2 regions of the Stenotrophomonas sp. YJH_SMC_57 genome follow, and region 2 is predicted to be linked to the other one. Evidence: predicted binding sites of a transcription regulator. Region 2 holds the regulator's gene; the other holds the start of a gene.
What was found. The regulator FliA, encoded in region 2, starts transcription of late flagellar genes. The targets are predictions, from matches to a motif close to TAAAGTTTNNCNNNCNNNGGCCGATAA.
Positions count from the first base shown of each region.

Region 1: AC5P7U_RS08170 (GGDEF domain-containing protein) is a predicted target of FliA. The motif match lies at 1,332-1,358, and genes of this name have one in related genera.

Region 1 is NZ_JCAFSZ010000005.1:155,084-158,401, forward strand. Features, by position in the region: gene AC5P7U_RS08170 (GGDEF domain-containing protein) at 1-1,299, opposite strand, end outside; gene AC5P7U_RS08175 (TonB-dependent siderophore receptor) at 1,587-3,318, shown strand, end outside.
Region 2 is NZ_JCAFSZ010000012.1:113,102-116,419, reverse strand. Features, by position in the region: gene flhF (flagellar biosynthesis GTPase FlhF) at 1-1,002, shown strand, start outside; gene AC5P7U_RS16835 (MinD/ParA family ATP-binding protein) at 989-1,876, shown strand; gene AC5P7U_RS16830 (RNA polymerase sigma factor FliA) at 1,873-2,616, shown strand; gene cheY (chemotaxis response regulator CheY) at 2,674-3,066, shown strand; gene AC5P7U_RS16820 (protein phosphatase CheZ) at 3,066-3,318, shown strand, end outside.

The DNA.
Region 1 (3,318 bases), on a different contig from region 2:
CAGCCGCTCGTAATCCGGGTGGCCGTCATGGCCGGCCACGCCGATGCTGGCGGTCAGCGCCAGTACCTGTCCATTGGCCAGGGCCACCGGCGACTGTGCAATCTGCCGGCGCAGGCTTTCGGCAATCACTTCGGCCTGCGATTCGCTGGCCGCGACCAGCACCACCACGAATTCTTCGCCGCCATAGCGGAACAGATAATCGCTGCCGCGGGTGAGCTGGCCGAGCAGGCCGGCCACGTGCTGCAACGCGCGGTCGCCGGCATCATGGCCGTGGCCGTCGTTGATGGCCTTGAAGTGATCCAGATCGAGCAGCAGCAGCGAGAACGGCGTGTGGTTGCGGGTGGCCAGCTCGATCTCCCGGCGCAGCACCGTGGGCAGGAAGCGGCGGTTGAGCAGATTGGTCAGGGCGTCGCTGCCGGCATCCAGTTCGCCGATGCGCTCGAACAGCAGTGTCATCAGCGTGCGGATGGCTGCCAGGTCTTCGCGGATGACAGGCAGCACCGCCAAGCGTTGTGCAGCATCGCTGTTCGCGCGCTGCAGGTTGTCATCGATACGCGCCATCAACTGCCCGACCTGCTGGGTCTCGCTGCTTTCACCGAAGCTGGGGATGCCCTTGTGGGTGAACCACAGGCCGAACTCGGAGCTGGCCAGGCTGGCACTGTCGCTGCCCTGCACATGGCCGGCCAGGGCGTACAGCAGGGCGTTCTCCCAGTCCAGCAGCAGGGCGCGCTGGCGCTCGCGTTCGGTGCTGACGTTCTGCACCAGCGAGAACAACCGGTAGGCCGCATCGGCACGGGTGGAGCGTTCGCGCGCGTGGGTGTAGGCCAGGGTCATGCCTTCCATGGCGATGTCCATGATCGCGCTGAGGCAGTCGATGGCGGCGAAGGCGGTGGCACTGTCGGGCGCAGTGTCGCGCAGGCGCACGAACAGCTCGTGCTTGAGCACGCGCGCACCACGGGTCACCAGGTCGACAGGAATGCCGACCCGCGCGTGCACATCACCGATCACCCGTTGCGAGGCCACGGTGGTGGCGATGCCGGCGGCGTCGGTGGTCAGCAACTGCACCAGCCAGCGCTGCATGGCCGGTTGCAGGCGCTGCTTGACCTGCTCGTGGGACAGGAAGCGGCGTGCCCGTGCATCCTGCAGCAGCACTTCGTAGAAGCGCTGGGCCAGCGCGGGTGGGGCGTCGGTGGCAGCGGCGCGCAACAGCGCGGTGGCGGCCGGGCCGGCCTGTTGCAGGCAATGCTGCCACGCCTCGGCCAACGGCTGGCTGGCATCGTCCAATTGGGGTGGTTCCACGTCGATCTCTGGCTGCGTACGGCAAACCACCGGTATCGGCCGCGGTGGCGTGCAGTTGATGGCGGGTGAGCCGGCCAGTTTAAGCGCGATGCAGGCTTGCTCGGTGCGCAAAGCACATCGCGCCTGCTGCTGCAATGAGTGAACGCATTTGAGAATCAATCGCATTAATGGGAGAATGCGCGCACGGAACGGGCCGCAGGCGACTGCAGCGACGCTCCGCCTCCCCCCTCGTCGTTGCCTCAAGCCCTTTGCCAGAGGCCCCGTTGCCCTGCCAGAAGGTCCAGATCATGTCCCGAGCCGTTGTACTTTCGCCGCGCCCGCTGGCGCTCGCCGTTGTCGCCCTGCTGGCGGGCAGCGCCCTGACCGCCCAGGCCGAAACCGACGCAACCGATATCGACACGGTGCACGTCACTGCCTCGCAGATCGCGCGGCAGGCGCTGGGCACCTCGACCATCACCGCCGAGGACATCGCCAAGCGCCCGCCGGCCAACGACATCGCCGAACTGCTGCGCACCATGCCGGGCGTCAACCTGACCGGCAACAGCGCCTCGGGCCAGTACGGCAACAACCGCCAGATCGACCTGCGCGGCATGGGCCCGGAAAACACCCTGATCCTGGTCGACGGCAAGCGCATCGGTGCGCGTGACGCCGTACGCATGGGTCGCAGCGGTGAGCGCAACACGCGCGGCGACACCAATTGGGTCCCCGCGGAGATGATCGAGCGCATCGAAGTGCTGCGCGGACCGGCGGCAGCCCGCTACGGTTCCGGCGCTTCCGGCGGCGTGGTCAACATCATCACCAAGCGCCCGACCGGCGACCTGACCGGCGCGGTTGACCTGTATGGCCTGGTGCCCGAGCACAGCGCCGAAGGCGGCAGCGAGCGCGTCGGCCTGCAGCTGAGCGGCCCGATGACCGACACCCTGTCATTCCGGCTGTACGGCAACCTCAACAAGACCGACGCCGATTCGCTGGACCTCAACCGCCAGTACGCGACCAACCCGAATGCCGTACCGCCGGCTGGCCGCGAAGGCGTCAAGAACCGTGACATCAACGCGCTGCTGCGCTGGGACCTCACCGCCGACCAGGTGGTCGAGTTCGAAGCCGGCACCAGCCGCCAGGGCAACATCTATGCCGGCGACCGCGCCGTCAGCACCACCGGCACCTCGACCGGTGTCGATCTGGCCGCGCTGGCCGACGGCAAGGCGGAAACCAACCGCATGTACCGCAACACCGGTGCGATCACCCATCGTGGCCGCTGGGGCGACGTGACCTCGCGGCTCACGGCCGCGGTCGAGGCGGTGAACAACTCGCGCATCAATGAAGGCCTGGCCGGTGGCCCGGAAGGCAGCTTCAACGGCACCGACTGGTCGACCTCGCGCCTGCGCAATTACCAGCTGGATGGCGAAGTGAGCTTCCCGACCACGCTGGGCGGCGCCGAGAACATCTGGACGCTGGGCTTTGAATACCTCGACAGCCGCCTGACCGATCCGTACTCGATGAGCCAGTCCAGCAGCAGCGGCGGCGGTTTCCCCGGCCTGTCGGCCGACCGTGCACGCGGCAAAGCCGATGCGCAGACCACTGCGGTGTTCGTGGAAGACAACATCTACCTGGGCGAGCGCTGGATCGTCACCCCGGGCCTGCGTTTCGACCACCACAGCCAGTTCGGCAACAACACCAGCCCCAGCCTCAACGCGCAGTTCCGCATCAACAGCGACTGGGTGGTGAAGGGCGGCATCGCGCGCGCCTTCAAGGCACCGAACCTGTACCAGTCCAACCCGGACTACCTGTACTACACCCGCGGCAATGGTTGCCCGAATGCGTTGCCGAGCCTGGGGGCCGGCTGCTACATGCGCGGCAATGCGGACCTGAAGGCGGAAACCAGCCTGAACAAGGAACTGGGTGTGGAGTGGGCGCCGCAGAGTGGCTGGCAGGCGTCGCTGACCTACTTCCACAACGACTACAAGGACAAGATCCAGGCCGGCTACGACCAGATCGGCCTGACCGCCGACGGCAGGGGCC
Region 2 (3,318 bases):
GCCGCCAGCGAACCGGCACCGGTGCACGCCAACGACGAAGCCAGCCCGGTCCCGGTGCTGGCCCCGGCCCCGACGCTGACGGTGGTCGCCCAGGACGATGCCGAGATCCGCCAGCTGCGCCACGAAGTGGCCGGCATGCGCCAGGTGATCGAGCGCGAGATGAACCGCTTCACCGACGAGCGCCTGCGCGGCTGCCCGGTACGCGCCACCGCGCTGGACCTGATGGACGAATACGGCTTCGACGCCGGCCTGGCCCGCGACGTGGCCATGCAGATCCCGCTGGAGACCGAAGCGCACCGTGGCCGCGGCCTGATGCTGGGGCTGATCTCGCGCAAGCTGCCGATCGCTCCGGTCGACCCGCTGGAAGAAGGCGGCGTGATCGCCCTGGTCGGCCCGACCGGCGCCGGCAAGACCACCACCATCGCCAAGCTGGCCTCGCGCTTCGCCGAGAAGCACGCGCCCCGCGACGTGGCCCTGGTGACCACCGACACCACCCGCATCGGCGCCCGCGAGCAGTTGTACGGCTACGGCCGCCAGCTCGGCATCGCCGTGCACGAGGCCAACAGCGGCACCGACCTGGACCAGCTGCTGGAACGCCTGAAGGACTACAAGCTGGTGCTGATCGACACCGCCGGCCTGGGCCCGCGCGACCGTGCACTGGCCGCCCAGCTGCAGTGGCTGCGCGCCGCCCGCCAGGTCCGCACCCTGCTGGTGCTGCCAGCCAACACCAGCTTCGGCGACATGGACGAGGTGGTCCGCCGCTTCGGCGCCGCCAACCTGCAGGGCCTGGTACTGAGCAAGCTGGACGAGACCGGCCGCTTCGGCAACGCGCTGTCGGTGGCCGTCGACCACGCCCTGCCGATCACCTGGGTGACCGATGGCCAGGACGTTCCGGAGGACCTGCACCGGGCCAGTGCAGCCAATCTTGTACTTCGCCTTGAAGATTTGCGCCGAGCGGCCGATATGCCCTGCAACCCGGAGTTGAACCATGCCGTCGCGTGAGTACGCCAAGCTGACCAAGACCTTCCCGCTGTCGGCCACCCGCAGCGAGCCGCTCGGCCCTGTGCGCACCATTGCCGTCACCGGCGGCAAGGGCGGCGTGGGCAAGACCAACGTCTCGGCCAACCTGGCCGTGGCGCTGGCCGGCATGGGCAAGCGCACGCTGCTGCTGGACGCCGACCTCGGCCTGGCCAACATCGACGTGATCCTGGGGCTGAACCCCACCTTCACGCTGGCCGACCTGGTCGCCGGCCGCTGCTCGCTGGAAGACGTCATCGTTGAAGGCCCGAACGGCGTGCTGGTGGTCCCGGCCGCGTCCGGCCGCCGCCACATGGCCGAGCTGGCCCCGGCCGAGCATGTCGGCCTGGTCAACGTGTTCTCCGAACTGGAACGCGAGCTGGACATCATGGTGGTGGACACCGCCGCCGGCATCACCGACGGGGTGCTGACCTTCTGCCAGGCCGCGCAGGACACCGTGGTGGTGGTCTGTGACGAGCCGGCCTCGATCACCGACGCCTACGCGCTGATCAAGGTGCTGTCGCGCGAACGCGGCGTGGACCGCATCCAGGTGGTGGCCAACATGGTGCGCGACCCCAACGAAGGCCGCGTGCTGTACGAGAAGCTGACCCGCGTCTGCGAGAAATTCCTCGCCGATGTCTCGCTGAACTACCTGGGCTGCGTGCCGCAGGACGACTGGCTGCGGCTGTCGGTGCAGCGCCAGCAGCCGGTGGTGAAGGCCTACCCGTCCAGCCCGGCGGCGCTGGCGATCACCGAGATCGCCCGTCGCACCGCGCGCTGGCAGGCGCCGACCGAACCGCGCGGCGGCGTCGAGTTCTTCCTTGAGCGCATCCTCAAGCAACGCGGGGTGGCCGCATGAAAGGCGCAGCCCAGTACCGGGAGGTCCAGCGCTCGGCCGCCAACGAGGTGATCGCCCAGCACTCGGACCTGGTGCGGCGCATCGCCCACCACCTGGCCGCGCGCCTGCCGGCCAGCGTCGAAGTCGACGACCTGATCCAGGCCGGCATGATGGGCCTGATCGAGGCCTCGCGCAGTTACGACGCCGACCAGGGTGCCTCGTTCGAGACCTATGCCTCGATCCGCATCCGCGGTTCGATGATCGATGAGATCCGGCGGGGCGACTGGGTGCCGCGCTCGGTGCACCGCCGCGCCCGCGACGCCGCCGCCACCATCCGCCGTCTCGAGCAGAGCAGTGGCCGTGCCGCCAGCGCCACCGAAGTGGCTGCCGCGATGGACATGCCGCTGCCCGAATACCTGCGGCTGATGGAAGACGCCGCACGCGGCCAGGTGCTGAGCCTGGAGTCGCGCATCGAGGACCAGGGCGAGCTGGACACCGTCGCGCAGGGCGGCCCGACCCCACAGCAGGTGCTGGAGCGCGGCGAGTTCGGCCGCGAACTGGGCAAGGCCATCGGCCACCTGCCCGAGCGCGAACAGTTGGTGCTCTCGCTGTACTACGAGCAGGAACTGAACCTGAAGGAGATCGGTGCGGTGCTCGGCGTCAGCGAGTCGCGGGTCTGCCAGATCCACGGCCAGGCCGTGCTGCGCCTGCGTGGCCGGCTGAAGATTTTCGAGGCGGCGGACGCCGGCCTGGAAGAATGAACATCCCCGAGGCGGCTGCCCCCGGCCGCCCGGAATGAACAACAAAGGAACTCTGCTTTGAACAAGAACATGCGCATCCTGATCGTCGACGACTTTTCGACCATGCGTCGAATCGTCAAGAACCTGCTGGGCGATCTGGGCTTCACCAATACCGCCGAAGCCGAGGACGGGCATGCTGCGCTGTCGCTGCTGCAGAGCCAGCCGTTCGATTTCGTGGTCACCGACTGGAACATGCCGGTGATGACCGGCATCGAGCTGCTCAAGGCGATCCGTGCCGATGCCAAGCTGAAGACCCTGCCGGTGCTGATGGTCACCGCCGAAGCCAAGCGCGAGCAGATCATCGAAGCCGCCCAGAGCGGCGTGAACGGCTACATCATCAAGCCGTTCACCGCGCAGACCCTGGAAGAAAAGCTGGGCAAGATCTTCGAACGCCTGGCGGCCAGCGCCTGATGGACACAACGGTCGACAAGAACGCCCTCGCCCTGCGCCTGCAGGAAGCCCTGGACGCACTGGAGTCCGGTGACGAGGCCGCCTGGCGGCAGCGTATCGACGGACTGGTCGCGCTGCGCACGCAGCCGATGATGAGCGGCCTTTCGCGGCTGGCCCGCGAACTGGGACAGGCGCTGGGTGAACTGCCGACCGTACCCAGCGAAGCCGGTGAGCTGGATGACGCCTGCGCGCGCCTGGACCACGTGGTGGCAA